DNA from 2 places in the Streptomyces sp. NPDC087845 genome. Region 2 is predicted to be linked to the other one. Evidence: riboswitches for the same ligand, from Rfam matches in the RefSeq annotation. Region 2 holds a riboswitch; the other holds the start of a gene.
The links. A riboswitch is a leader RNA that binds a small molecule or an ion and turns the genes downstream of it on or off. The one in region 2 is predicted to bind cyclic di-AMP.
Positions count from the first base shown of each region.

Region 1: it holds a riboswitch for cyclic di-AMP, as region 2 does, so the genes downstream of both, ACIOMQ_RS09185 (M23 family metallopeptidase) here and ACIOMQ_RS37275 (peptidoglycan DD-metalloendopeptidase family protein) in region 2, are expected to answer to the same signal.

Region 1 covers NZ_JBIUVC010000002.1:778,173-785,534, forward strand. The annotation lists gene ACIOMQ_RS09160 (FAD-binding oxidoreductase) at 1-268, opposite strand, end outside; gene ACIOMQ_RS09165 (SHOCT domain-containing protein) at 652-1,062, opposite strand; gene ACIOMQ_RS09170 (SPFH domain-containing protein) at 1,799-2,998, shown strand; tRNA gene ACIOMQ_RS09175 (tRNA-Met) at 3,284-3,357, shown strand; gene ACIOMQ_RS09180 (PP2C family protein-serine/threonine phosphatase) at 3,577-4,740, shown strand; cyclic di-AMP (ydaO/yuaA leader) riboswitch at 5,022-5,174, shown strand; gene ACIOMQ_RS09185 (M23 family metallopeptidase) at 5,186-6,463, shown strand; gene ACIOMQ_RS09190 (aldo/keto reductase) at 6,718-7,362, shown strand, end outside.
Region 2 covers NZ_JBIUVC010000024.1:84,688-92,049, reverse strand. The annotation lists gene ACIOMQ_RS37300 (aspartate aminotransferase family protein) at 1-294, shown strand, start outside; gene ACIOMQ_RS37295 (XRE family transcriptional regulator) at 379-987, shown strand; gene ACIOMQ_RS37290 (DUF6126 family protein) at 1,019-1,186, shown strand; gene ACIOMQ_RS37285 (tyrosine-protein phosphatase) at 1,210-2,022, opposite strand; gene ACIOMQ_RS37280 (alpha-galactosidase) at 2,249-4,348, shown strand; cyclic di-AMP (ydaO/yuaA leader) riboswitch at 4,642-4,796, shown strand; gene ACIOMQ_RS37275 (peptidoglycan DD-metalloendopeptidase family protein) at 4,802-5,758, shown strand; gene ACIOMQ_RS37270 (SGNH/GDSL hydrolase family protein) at 5,948-6,793, shown strand; gene ACIOMQ_RS37265 (STM4011 family radical SAM protein) at 6,790-7,362, opposite strand, start outside.

The sequences.
Region 1 (7,362 bases), on a different contig from region 2:
CGCCGTCGTCCACCAGACACAGGCCGGCGCCGCTGTGTCCGCCGCCGCGGACAGCGAGCACGAGCCCCTCGTCGCGGACGGCATCGACCGCGGCCATGACGTCCGCCGCGTCGCTGCACCGCACCACCGCTGCCGGACGTCTGTCGATCATGGCGTTGTAGATCGTGCGGGCGTCCCGGTACTCCGGGTCCCGGGGACCGATCACGGGGCCGCGCAGCACCGCCCGCAACGCGTCCGGGGTTTCGAGCCTGGTGCCGCTGCCGTTCATGGTCCGGCCCTCCTCTCGCGCGCCGGGACGGTGACCGCACGCCGCCGGGCCCCGCTGCCGGGCCGTCGGAGTGTGCGCCCCGGTACGCCCGGGGCGCCGACGCCTCGGCGCCCCGGGAACCGGGGGCGGAAGCGGCCACCATGGCCTGATGTTTCAAGCGTCCCCGCGGTCCGGGAACCGTGCCAGTCGCCGGACCGCGGGGGAGAAGGGACATGCGCGTCACGGGCCTCACGGCCGGGGCACAGAGGCTTCACGGACCCCACGGACCGGGGCACAGAGGCTCCACGGCCCTCACGTCCGGGGCGCACAGGCTCCACGGACCTCACGGACCTCACGGGCCCGGGGGCATACGGGACCCACACGTCCGGCAGGGGTGTGCTCGCTCAGACGAGGAGCTTCGTCTTCGCCCGCTGGTACTCCTCGTCCGTGATGGCGCCCCGGTCCTTGAGCTCGGCGAGTCTCGCCAGGTCGTCGACGTGCTTGCCCTCCTTCGGGGCGTTCGCCTCGGAGGTGCCGGCGGCCTCCCGTACGTACGCCTTGAAGGCCGCCTCACGGTCCTGCGCCTCCTTGATCTCCCGCTTCCCCATGGATTTGCCGCGCACGATCACGTACAGCAGGACGCCGAGATACGGCAGCAGCAGGGCCACGATGAGCCAGCCCGCCTTGCCCCAGCCGCCGAGGTCGTCGCTGCGGAAGATGTCCGCGACGACCTTGAAGAGCAGGAACAGCCACATGATCCAGAGGAAGAACCAGAGCATGGTCCAGAAGAGGTTGAGCAGGGGGTAATTGTCCACGGTCGGCTCCCTGATCACAGCGAATTCATCGCGTCGACTGGCTGAATGGTAAATCAGTCATATCACCAGATATCTGGCCTTGCCTCCGGGTGATCTCCGGGCCGCCCTCTGCCGCGACTGCGGAGTACCGTGGGAATGTCGAGGGAGGCCCGGGAGGCTCCGGCCTCCAGGAGGCGGGGTCGCCCCGTGTTCATGAAGCGGCGTGAGAAGCGGCGTGAGAAGCGGCGTGAGCGGCAGCGCGAGCAGCCCCGCGCATGGACGCTCGCGAGGGCACATGCGCACGGCAGATGAGTCCGCCCGGAGCCCGGTCGGGGCGATCGGCCGTGTCACGGTTCCGATTCCGGTCGGGGGCCCGGGGGAAGTACTGGTGGCCGTACGGGGTGGGTCCGAGGCCTATACCGCATGGTCGGCGACGTCGATCGACAGGGACGCACGCGTCGTTGTCGTCGACTTGGTCTCGGCGCGCGGCGTGATCGTGGAGCGTCTGCCGCCCTGAGGCGATGCGAGGGCGCCGAGCGGTGACGAGGGCGCCGGGAAGCGATGTATCCGCGCGAGGCGGTGACGTATCGATGCCGAGCAGTGACGTACCCGCGTCGAGCAGTGACGTACCCGCGTCGAGCAGTGACGTACCCGCGTCGAGCAGTGACGTACCCGCGTCGAGCAGTGACGTACCCGCGTCGAGCGCTCACGCAGCCGTGTGAGCGGATGTGCAGACACGTACGGCAGGAGTCTTCCGATGTTCTTCTGGCACGTTCCCGCCCCCAACGAGGCGATGCTCATATCCGGTTCCAAGGGGCAGACGCTGGACACCCAGTTCCGGATCGTCACCGGCCACGGCAGTTTCGTGCTCCCGGTGAAGCAGAAGGCGCGCATGCTCTCCCTGGCACTGCGCGAGGCGGAGATCACCGAGGACTGCGTGACGCAGCAGGGCATCCGCCTGAACGTCCGGGCCGTCGCCGTCTTCAAGGTCGGCGACGACGCGGTGTCCATCGCCAACGCGGCGCGCCGCTTCCTGACCGAGCAGGAACAGATGGAGGAGCTCGTCGGCCAGATCTTCGCGGGCCATCTGCGTTCCATCGTCGGCGGGCTGACCGTGGAGCAGATCATCCGCGAGCGCAACCGGGTCTCCCAGGAGGTTGTCGTCGGCAGCCACGGCGAGATGGAGAAACTCGGCATCGTGGTGGACGCCCTCCAGATCCAGGAGATCGAAGACGCCACCGGCTACATCAAGAACCTCGCCGCCCCGCATGCCGCCGCCGTCGCCAGCCAGGCCCGGATCGCCGAGGCCAAGGCCGACCAGGAGGCCAGCCAGCGCGAGCAGCAGGCCGCCGCGCTCAAGGCGGAGTACGAACGCGACACCGCGATCAAGCGGGCCGGATTCCTCGCCGAGACCGAGCAGTACAACGCCCGCGCCGCGCAGGCCGGGCCCCTTGCCGGGGCCAGGGCCTCGCAGGAGGTCATCGAGGAGCAGACCGCGTTGGCCGAGCGGCAGGCCGCGCTCGCCGCGCAACGACTCGAAGGAGAGGTGCGGCGCCCGGCGGACGCCGAGGCGTACCGGCAGCGCACTCTCGCGGAGGCGGCCCGTGACCGGGTGAAGTTCGAGGCCGACGGCAACGCGTACACCGAACGGATCCTCGCCCAGGCGCAGGCCGACGCCAACAGCGCGCGCGCCGCCTCGCTGCGCGACGGCAACCAGGAGCTCATCGCGGCCAACCGCATCGTCGAGAACCTGCCCGTCCTGGCCGACGCGGCCGCCCGCGGCATGTCGGGGGCGGACCTCACCGTTCTGAACGGCACCAGTGGCGTCAACGAGATGGCGGCGGGCGTGGTCGGCCAGGGGCTGGCGATCCTCCAGGCCCTACAACGGGGCGCGAATCCGATGAAGTCCCCGGCGGTCGACGGGAAGACCGCTCCCCGTATCACCGAGACGAATTGAGGGCTCCCCGAGACGAATTGAGGACGGCAGGGCCACGAGGCCGCGGAGCCGCGGAGCCGCGGAGTTGCGGAGCTGCGGGGCCCCGGGGAGAAGGGGCGGCGGGGCGGGGTGCAACGACCGACTGCTGGGGCCGGGCGTCGGGCGTCGGGCGTCGGGTGTCGACGGCCGCGTGCCGGGTGGGCGCCGGGCGAGCGCCGGAGTGGGCGCCGGAGTGGGCGCCGGGCGGTCATGATTCGCTCCGTGGTCATGAGCCCGCCGCACATGCCGTACAGTTGTGTTTACCGACGCGGGGTGGAGCAGCTCGGTAGCTCGCTGGGCTCATAACCCAGAGGTCGCAGGTTCAAATCCTGTCCCCGCTACTGAAGAGTCAGGCCCGGCACGCATGCAGCGTGCCGGGCCTGACTCGTTCCGGCCGACCCGTCGACCCATGAAGGAGCAGGTCCGGGCGGTGTGTGAGCTGTGCCACGTACGTACCCCCATTGGCCGATGAGGAGTCGCCGGGCGACTCTGCTCCGGTGAGCCTGGGGTGGGGCGCGGTACCGTCCGCAGCCGCGCGCGTACCGGGCAGGAGACCACAGGTGTGGAAGCGGCTGAGGCGGCGCGGCAGGCATGCCGAGGGCGACGGCACCCGCACGCGGCGGTTCGTCCGCGCGCTGCCCGCCCTGATGATCGTCGGCGGGCTGGTGTTCGATCTCCTCACGCCGCCGACCTTCACCGCCGTTCCGCTGTTCGTGGCGGCGCCGCTGATCGCCGCGCCGTTCTTCTCGCTGTCCAGGACCATCTGCACCGGCATCGCCTCGATGCTGGCCGTCATCGTGCTGCGGCTGTACAGCGCCACGCTGCCGGAGGTCGTGCCGCTGATCGAGTTGCTCACCCTGGCCACCGTCTCCGTCCTCGCCGTTGTGATCAACGGGGTCGTACGGCGGGGCAATGAGCAACTGGCCTCCGCGCGGGTCATCGCGGAGACCGCCATGCGGGCGGTGCTGCCGAAGCCGTCCGACCGGATCGGCGGGCTGCATGTGGCGGCGCGGTACGAGGCGGCGCAGGCGGACGAGTTCGTCGGCGGCGACCTGTTCGCCGTGACGGACACCCCGCAGGGGGTGCGGCTGGTCGTCGGGGACGTACGGGGGAAGGGGCTCGACGCCGTCGAGTCGGTGGCGGTGATCATCGGGGCGTTCCGGGAGGCGGCCGAGCAGGAGCGTTCGCTGGAGGGTGTGGCGCAGCGGCTGGAGCGGGCGTTGGCGCGGGAGGGGACGCGGCGGGGCGGGCTCGACGCGGTCGAGGGCTTCATCACCGCCGTGCTGGCCGAGATCCCGCCCGGGGGGTCCCGGGTGCGGATCGTCAACCGCGGTCACCCCGAGCCGATCCTGCTGCACCCGGACGGGGAACTGGAGGTGCTGGGGCCCACGGTGCCCGCGCTGCCCCTCGGGATGGACCTGGGCGTGTGGCCCGACCGGGCGGACGAGTGGGATCTGCCGGCGGGGACGACCCTCCTCCTGTACACGGACGGTCTCTCCGAGGCGCGGAACGCCGACGGCGTCTTCTACGACCCGGCGGCCCGGCTGCGGGGGCGGATCTTCCCGGGGCCCGAGGAGCTGCTGTCCGCGCTGACCGATGACGTACGGCTGCACACGGGTGGCGAGACGACCGACGACATGGCGCTGCTCGCGGTCGTACGTCCCGCGGAGGGGCAGCCGGACCGGCGCAGGACCGTGAAGATCGTGGGTCTGGAAGAGGCGTGAGGGGCGGGGGCGTGAGCTCCGCGCGAGCCGGGCGCGGCCGTGGGCGCGGGATGCCACGGTACGTAATCGAAGCGCACCGCTCCGCATAACATTTGACGCAACGTCAGAATCCGGGTAATGACTGAGGGTCGATCAACTCATACCGTTCCGCCCGGTTGTGCCCCGTAAAGTCCAGGCCAAAGACATGAACGATCAGTGGGAACAGCTTGGAATCAGGCACGGGTGTCTATTAACGTTCGATAACGCAGCGCGGTCGTCCCAGCCGTCGTCAGTGGCGGCACCGTGCGCGAGCGCCGAATTCCGCAAGGGAACCGGGGAACCACCTACATGGGGTGAATCGGACACCTGCGTCTCGTGAGAGACGGAGGGGCCCGTAGGAGACCTTCCTGCTCCGAACCCGTCAGCTAACCCGGTAGGCGAGAAGGAAGGAAAGGAGTGCGCCCCCGTGGCGTCCAACAAGCCTGCCCCCGAGGCCCCCTCTCGGTTCAACCCCGACTTCGGTTCCGATGTCGTTGCTGACTTCGATTCCCCGGCCGGACCCGACTCCGGCTTCGGCGCCGGCTACGGGACCGCCCGGACCGGAACCGCCTACGGCGCCAACTACGGCACTGTTGCGACGGGAACGGCGTACGGCACCGACTACGCCACTGTTGCGACGGGAACGGCGTACGGCACCGAGCCGGGCGGCGACTTCGCCGGTGGGTTCGGCGGCGAATTCCGCGCCGACGGCAACGGCGAGCCCGAGCGGGGCTGGGACGAGTGGAACCCCACCGAGGAGTCCGTCCGCCCCGTACGCGGCAAGCACCGCGTCGCCAAGCAGCGCAACGGACTTGCCCGTAGCTCCACGGTGCTCGGGGTCGGCGTCATCGCGGCGGTCGGCGCGGGCGGCATGGCCACCGCGCAGAGCAAACCGCCGGTCTCCATCTCCCTTCCCGACTCCATCGCGGACAACCTCCCCGATGCCAAGTCCCTTCCGGGCGTGGGCTCTCTCTTCTCCGACGAGTCCGAAGCCGACAAGGCCGCGGCCGCCTCCGCTGCTGCCCCGCTCACCACCGCCGGTCTCACCACCGCCGAGGCCGAACAGGGCACGGTGGACGCGGGTGAGGCGCTCCGCGCACGCATCCTCCAGCAGGCCGAGCAGCAGCAGGACGCCGCCGACGCCGAGGCGAAGGCCGCCCAGGAGAAGGAGGCCGCGGAGAAGGCCGCCGCCGAGGCCAAGAAGCAGCAGGACGCCGCCGAGGCCAAGGCCGCCGCGGAGAAGAAGAAGGCGGAGGAAGAGGCCAAGAAGAAGGCCGAGGCCCTGCGGCTCGCCAAGCTTGCCGCCAGCTACGCCCTTCCGACCTCCTCCTACAGGATCACCTCGACCTTCGGCCAAGCCGGCTCGATGTGGTCCTCCGGCTACCACACCGGCCTCGACTTCGCAGCGCCGACGGGTACGCCGATCAAGGCCATACACGGCGGCACCGTCAAGTCGGCCGGCTGGTCCGGTTCGTACGGCTACCGCACGGTGCTGGAGCTCGACGACGGTACGGAGCTGTGGTTCTGCCACCAGTCCTCCATCGGCGTCAGCGTCGGCCAGAAGGTCTCCACCGGTGAGACCATCGGCCGAGTCGGCGCGACCGGCAACGTGACCGGCGCGCACCTCCACCTGGAGGTCCACACCCCCGCCGGTACCGGCATCGACCCGATGGCCTGGTTGCGCGGCAAGGGCCTCAACCCCTGATCCGCAGGTCACCCTCCCGACCCGCGTGATCCGAGCCGGTTCGCCGGCCGCTGAACCCCGGCAGCCCTGACGCTCACCCCCCGACGTCAGGGCTGCCGGTCTGCCGGAGCAGCACAGCCGCCGGAGCAGCGGGAACAGTCAGTACAGCCGGAAACAGCTGACTCACCGGAGCAGTCGGCCCGTCGGAGCAGTCGGCCCGACGGAACAGCCGGCCCGTCGGAATAGTGGCGCCGCCAGAATCCGTTGATCCATTTATGACTTCTCTTCGCAAGCTGGGCTCCTCCGGCCTTCAGGTCTTCCCGCTCGCCCTCGGCGGCAACGTCTTCGGCTGGACCGCCGACGAGGCGCAGTCGTTCGCGGTGCTGGACGCCTACGCCGCGGCGGGCGGCAACTTCATCGACACCGCCGACGCCTACTCCGCCTGGGTCCCGGGCAACGAGGGCGGCGAGTCGGAGACCGTCATCGGGAAGTGGCTCGCGGCCCGCTCCAACCGCTCCGACATCGTCGTCGCCACCAAGGTCGGCGCCCACCCCTCGTACAAGGGGCTCTCCGCCACGAACATCAAGGCCGCGGCCGAGGAGTCGCTGCGCCGGCTCGGCACCGACCACATCGATCTGTACTACACGCACTTCGACGACGAGACCGTCCCGGTCGAGGAGATCATCACCGCCCTCGACAAGCTCGTGAAGGAGGGCAAGGTCCGGGAGATCGCCGCCTCCAACATCAGCCCCGAGCGGCTCCAGGCGTCCCTGGACTTCTCGGAGCGCGAGGGGCTCGCCCGGTACGTCGCCCTTCAGCCGCACTACAACCTGGTCTCGCGCGACACGTACGAGGGCGAGCTCCAGGACACGGCCGCACGGGCCGGGCTCGCCGCCGTCCCGTACTTCGCCCTGGCCTCC
Region 2 (7,362 bases):
CGGCCGTCGTCACTGAAGCTGCGCAGCCGCTGGACCATGCTGCAGGCGGCCCGCAAGGGCCTCTTCGCGCAGATGGTGGTGGTGCCCCTGCTCCAGAAGCACCGCATCCTCACCCAGGTCTCGGGCGATCACCTCGAAGTGATCAAGCTGATTCCGCCGCTGGTGATCGGGGAGCCCGAGGTCGACCGGTTCGTCACGGCGTTCACCGCGGTCATGGACGACGCGCACAGCGGCGGCGGGCTGATGTGGGACTTCGGCAGGACCCTGGTGAAACAGGCCGTCGCCAACCGCTGACCGCGCGGGCCCTTCCGGCTTCACGTCGTTTGCCTCGGAGGCAAGAAATTTGCCTCCGAGGAAAACTCCTGGCCCAATGGGTACATGAACACTCCAGACGGAGGGGTGGCCGACGAGCTGCCCGAGGTCGCGCCACGACTGCGCGACCTGCGCCGCGGCCGTGGTCTCACCCTGGAGACCGCCGCCCAGCGGGCGGGGCTGTCGCCCGCCCATCTCTCCCGGCTCGAAACGGGCCGTCGGCAGCCTTCGCTGCCGATGCTCCTCGGTCTTGCCAGGATCTACGGTACGACGGTCTCCGAACTGCTCGGCGAGACGCCCCCCGAACGGGAGGCGATCATCCGCGGCGGGAAGTTCGAGGGGGCCGAGGCCGACGGCTGGATGTACCAGCAGGCCGGCGGCTCCGGCCGGGCGATGCAGGCGCTGCGTGTCCGGGTTCCGTACGGAGCACAGGGTGATCTCGTCCGCGTCCATCCCGGCGAGGAGTGGCTGTACGTGCTCATCGGGCACCTCCGGGTCACGCTCGGCGAGACCGTCCACGATCTCGCCCCCGGTGACAGCGCGCACTTCGACTCGCTCACCCCGCACCGCATCACGGCCGTCGACCGCGACGGTGCCGAGCTGCTCTTCGTCCACACCCTGCTGCAGAGCCCCGCCGCCGAGCTGTGTCTCGGCAGCGGCATCCACCGTCGCTGACCGGCCCGTCCGGTCGTCAGAGAGGACTGTCATGTCCGATTCAGAGAACTTCGACCCGCTCGGGTCCAACAAGAACTACGAGGCCCAGGAGCGGAAGTTCCCGCGCGGCGTGGTGATCCGGCTGTTCGCCTACCTCATCGCCGGACACGTCTTCGCGGCCTTCCTCTACCTGCTCTTCGCGGTGGCCGGCAAGGGCTGACCACCGCCGCCCGGCGGTTCGCGCTACGCCTCGTCCAGAAGCCGGCCGCGCAACCGCTCCCGGGTCTCGGGGGCAAGCTTCAGCCCCTCGGAGAAATAGCGGTCCGTGCTGCCCCAGGTCTCCTCGATGGTGGCGAAGGCGGCGGTCAGGTAGTCCGCATGGGCACCGAAGAGCGGATTGAGCAGCTCCATCACCTCGGCCGACATGCCCTCCGCCGAGGCGTCGCTGCGCCGGACCTTGTAGCGGCGGTGGGCGTCGTTGGACTTCAGGTAGTCGGCCTCGATGGCATCGCGCTCGACGCCGACCGCGAGCAGTGACACCGCGATCGACAGACCGGCCCGGTCCTTGCCCGCCGCACAGTGCATCAACGCGGGAACGCTGTCCTCGGCCAGGGCGTGCAGGACCCGGCTGTGCTCGGCTGTGCGGTCCCGGATGATCGAACGGTACGAGGCGATCATGCGGTTCGCTCCCCTGCCGTCCGCGAGGATCGAGCGCAGCTGGTCGAGGTCGCCGTCGCGGACCATCCGCCAGAATTCCGCGCCGTCGGCCGGGTCGGAGAGCGGGATGCTGACATTCCGTACGCCGGGCAGCTCCACGTCCAGGCCGTCGAGCCGGTGGTCGGCCGCATTGCGGAAGTCGAAGACCGTGTGCAGACCGAGGCCGCCGAGAAAGGCCGTGTCCTCGGCGGTGGCGTGCGCGAGGTGACCACTGCGGAAGAGTCGCCCGTACCGCACCCGCCGGCCGTCGACGGTGGGCAGTCCGCCCACGTCGCGGAAGTTGCGGACGCCCGCCAGCTCGGGTTCCGTCGACGGGATCTGGGGCAACTGCTGCGTCACAGTGTCTCCTGGAGTGTCTGGCGTCGACGCGAGCCGCCGACAAGGCCACTCCCGCGACGATACGACATTGATTCCTCAGGCAATCATCTCGGCCAGTAGTTGTCGATACCCCGGTGAACCCCCGTGCCCCCGCGGTGAATCCGTCCGCCGAATTCCACGCCGGACCATTGCCCGCTCACCCGGCGATGGTTGATGATGTGCGGAACTGTTGGAATGTGGGGACAAGATGATCGAGACTGGCGACAAGGGCCGGACCTGGCTGCTCACCGGGGCGAGCAGCAGCTACGCACTGCGACTCACCGAGCGGGACGAACTGGTCCATCTGCACTGGGGGCCGCGGATCTCCCTGGCCGCTGCCGAGGCGCTGGCCGCGGCGCCGGAGCAGCCCGCCAGGGGCTTCGAGTCCCCGCTCGACGGCCACGAGGAGTACCCCGTGGAGGGCGGCCCCCGGTTCGTCCGCCCGGCTCTCTCGGTGCGCACCCCGGAGGTCCGCGGTACCGAGTGGTCCTTCTCCGGCGCCGCGGTGGACGGGGGCGAACTCCGTATCGGCTTCACCGACTCCGTGCACCGGCTCGCCCTCACCCTGCACTACCGGATGCGGGACGACTCCGATGTCGTCGAGCGCTGGGCCGCCGTCGCCCACGCCGGGCCGGACGGTCCGCCGCTGGAGCTGCTGCGCGCCGACGCGGCCGCCTGGGCGCTGCCGGCCCGCGACGCCTGGCGGTTGAGCCGGCTGCACGGCCGCTGGGCGGCGGAGTCGCGGCTCGCCCGGGCGGAGCTGATGTACGGCGAGAGCGTCATCTCCAGCAGGCGCGGCCACACCGGACACCAGTACCTGCCATGGGTCGCACTCGACGCCGACGGAGCGGCGACCGAGGAGAGCGGCGAGGTGTACGGCTGCGCGCTCGGCTGGTCCGGGTCGTGGCGGATCTCCGTGCAGCGGCTTCCCGACGGACTCGTGCAGATCACCGGCGGCGCAGGCCACGACGAATCGGGGCTGCTGCTGCTCATGCCGGGGGAGTCGTACACCACACCGGTCTTCGCCGGTCTGTGGAGCGCGGAGGGATTCGGCGGGGCGAGCCGTGCCTGGCACGCGTGGCAGCTGGCCCATGTGATCCCGGACGCCTCGAGCCCGCGGCCGGTTCTCTACAACTCCTGGGAGGCGACGGGCTTCGACGTCTCGCAGGACCAGCAGCGCGCCCTCGCCGAGCGCGCCGCCGCGATGGGCGTGGAACTGTTCGTCGTGGACGACGCGTGGTTCGGGCAGCGCACCAGCGACCGGGCGGGGCTCGGCGACTGGACACCGAATCCGGACCGCTTTCCCGGCGGACTCAAGCCGCTCGCCGACGAAGTGCACGGTCTCGGCATGCAGTTCGGTATCTGGGTCGAGCCGGAAATGGTCAACGCCGACAGCGATCTCCATCGCGCGCACCCCGACTGGGTGCAGCACTTTCCCGGGCGGACGCGGACCGAGTTCCGTAATCAACTGGTGCTCAATCTGGCCCGCACCGATGTGCAGGAATATCTCTGGGAGCAACTGGACACACTGCTCTCCAGCGCGCCCATCGACTACGTGAAATGGGACTTCAATCGCTCCTTCACCGATGCCGGCTGGCCGGGTGAGGAGTATCCGCAGAAGCTCTGGATCGAGCATGTCGACGCCCTGTACGCGTTGATCGACCGTCTCCGGGCCGCACACCCCTCGGTCGCCTTCGAGTCCTGCTCCGGCGGCGGCGGCCGGGTCGACCTGGGGATTCTGTCCCGTACGGACCAGGTGTGGACCTCGGACAACACCGACCCGCTCGACCGCCTCGCCATCCAGGAGGGCTTCGGCCAGATCCATCCGGCCCGGGTGATGGCCGCGTGGGTCACCGACAGCCCGAACGTCCAGCTCAACGGCAGGGTCAGTTCACTGCGCTTCCGCTTCGTGAGCGCGATGGCCGGCGTGCTCGGGGTCGGCGGGGACCTCACCGAGTGGAGCGAGGAGGAGCTGGCCGAGGCGCGGGCCTGGGTGGAGCTCTACAAGGAGATCCGGCCGGTGGTGCAGCACGGCGCGCTGTACCGGCTGCGCGCCCCGCGCGGCGGTCTCAGTGCGGTCCAGTACGTCCAGGGGGACGAGGTCGTGGTCCTGACGTGGCTGGAGGCGCAGAGGTACGGGGAGCTGCCCCCGGCCCTGCGGCTGCGCGGACTCGACCCCGCGGCGACGTACACCTGCCGCGACACGGGGGCGGTGCACCACGGCTCGGCACTGCTCCATCAGGGGCTGCACACCGGGCTCCGGGGAGATCTCGACGCAGGGGTGCTGAGGCTCCGACGCGAACGATGAGTGCGAAATGTCCGTAATGGGTGCATTCGGTCAAACTTGCCCCGCCTGTACGGGAGATGATCGCGCTCTCGTGAGCGGAATCATATCCGTGACGGTGTGTACCGACGGGGCGGTCGGCCATTCCGTGCGCGGCGCGGAAAGGCAAGATCCTTAATCCACGGAGTGTGACCGGAATTCTGCGCCGATTTCCTGGATCGGATTCCGGCGTGGAACCAGTGGCTTGTTCTCGCCGTCCCGACTCGCTTACGGTCACCGTCAATCCGGATGGACCGCCTAATCCTGCCGCCGTCCGGAATTCGCATCCACTCATCGTGTGGCAGGAGCGGGGGAACCAGGTAGGCCGCCGTCCGGAGGAATCCGGCCGGCTCGGGGTGAAGCCGCGCTCGGCGCGGCCGGGCATCTCCAGCCCGAACCCGACAGCTCACCTCGTAGGCGCCGGAGAGGAAGCACGTCATGCCCATATCGGGTAAGCACCGTCGTACGAAGGCCGCCATCATCGCCCGTGGCGTCGCTGCCGCAGGTGCGGGCGGCGCCGTCATCGCACTGCCGCTGTTCGGCGCCACGGGTGCCAACGCCGCGGAGCAGGCCGCCCCGGCCGCCGCCCCGCAGTCGGCCTCCGCCGCCGCGCACGCCGCCCCGGCCAAGCCGGCCGCGCAGAAGCAGGCCGCCACCACGACGTACTCCGTCGTCTCCGGCGACTGGCTGTCGAAGATCGCCGCCGACCACAAGATCGAGGGCGGCTGGCAGAAGCTGTACCAGGACAACCGCGCGGTCGTCGGCGACGACCCCGGCCTGATCTTCCCGGGCATGAAGCTGACGCTCGGCGGCAAGGCGGCGGACCACTCCGCGCCCACCGGCGCGGGCGCGGGCGCGGCCCTCCCGTCGAAGGCCCCCTCGGCTCCCTCGTCGGCGGCGGAGAAGTCCGCCCCGGCGAAGTCCGCCCCGGCCAAGGCCTCGGCGGTCACGGAGTCCAAGACCTCCGCCCCGGCCGGTCGGAGCACCGGCTCCGGCTACGCGCACCCGGTCCCCGGCAACCACACCACCGGTTACCGTGCCTCCGGCTCCAACTGGTCCAGCGGCAGCCACACCGGGATCGACTTCCCCGTCTTCACCGGCACCAGCGTGAAGGCCATCACCTCCGGCACCGTCGTCACCGCCGGCTGGGGTGGCGCCTACGGCAACCAGGTCGTCATCAAGCACGCCGACGGCCACTACTCGCAGTACGGCCACCTGTCCTCGCTCTCCGTCTCGGCGGGCCAGTCCGTGAGCACCGGTCAGCAGATCGGCCTCTCCGGCTCGACCGGCAACGCCACCGGACCGCACCTGCACTTCGAGGTCCGCACCGGCCCCGGGTACGGCTCGGACATCAACCCGATCGCCTTCCTGGCTTCGCACGGCGTCTACGTCTGAGCCGGACGGACGGGCGGCTGAGCAACACGGCATGACCTGAGCAACACGGAAGGGGCGGTGCGCGGCGGCGCACCGCCCCTTCTGCTTATTCCCCCTTTACCAAGATCTGACCGGGTGGTCTATCTCACCACCCGTCAACCCCTTATTACGGTCGCGTAGGTCACATTCGGCAGTGCAGGATAGGCGTTTGTGGCAGACGATTCGAGAAAAAATCAACGTGGCGTCATCAACCGACATGGTGTCATCGGGTCGTACGCAGCGATTGGCGACAGTTTCACCGAAGGGGTGGGCGACCCCGGTCCGGACGGGGCCTTCGTCGGCTGGGCGGACCGATTCGCGGTACTTCTCGCGGACCAGCTCCCTGACCCCGATGCGGAATCGAGCACCGAGGCTTCCGTACACGCGAATTTCAGATATGCCAATCTCGCCGTACGCGGACGCCTCCTCGACCAGATCGTCGAGGAGCAGGTGCCGCGCGCCAAGGAGCTCGCACCCGACCTGGTGAGCTTCTGCGCGGGCGGCAACGACATCATCAGGCCCGGCACCGACCCCGACGACGTGGCCGAGCGCTTCGAGCGCGCGGTCGCCGAGCTGACCGAATCGGTCGGCACCGTCATGGTCACCACCGGCTTCGACACCCGTGGCATCCCCGTGCTGCGCCATCTGCGCGGCAAGATCGCCACCTACACCGCCCATGTGCGGGCCATCGCCGACCGCTACGACTGCCCGGTCCTCGACCTGTGGTCGCTGCGATCCGTCCAGGACAGGCGCGCCTGGGACGACGACCGGCTCCATCTGTCGCCCGAGGGACACACCAGGGTCGCGCTGCGCGCCGCCCAGGTCCTCGGCCTCGACGTGCCGGCCGACCCCGACCAGGAATGGCCCCCGCAGGCACAGCGCGGCACGCTCGAAGTACGGCGTGACGACATCCACTGGGCGCGCGAGTACCTGGTGCCGTGGATCGGCCGACGGCTGCGCGGCGAGTCCTCCGGCGATCATGTCGAGGCCAAGCGGCCCGACCTGCTGCCTCTCTAGACGGGGCCGCGGCCGTGGTGTCCTCGCTCGCCGGACGGGCCTGAGCCCCGGGCCCGTCCGGCGGCTCCGGCCCGTCCGGCGAGGGAAGACAGCGGTGGCGCCGGTATCCGCTCCAGCACCCCGCCCGCGAAGACGTCGTACAGCGGCAGCGTCTCCAGATGCACATAGCCGATGTGGCAGTCGCAGACGGCCAGCGGACAGGCACGTGGGCCGAGCGAGCGCCGGTAGCTGCCGTCGTAGAGGTTGCCGAGTTCGGCCGCGACGAAATGGCAGCGCCGCACCGTGCCGTCGCCGTCCACCGACACGACCGACTCGCCCGTCCGGCAGGGCAGCCCCGCCGACCGGTGCGGATGCCGGCTGTACGGGAAGAGCGGGTCGATCGCCGTCCAGCGGTCCGCCTCCTCGTCCGTATAGGTGTGCCCCTCCGCGGCGTTCACCCAGAGGTAGACCTCGTCGGGCAGCGCGGTACGCAGCCGCCGAGCCTCTTCGAGATGGTCGTCGAGCCCGACGACACCCACGCTGTGGCGAATGCCCAGCGCGGCCAGCTCCGTGCACTTGCCGACGAACCG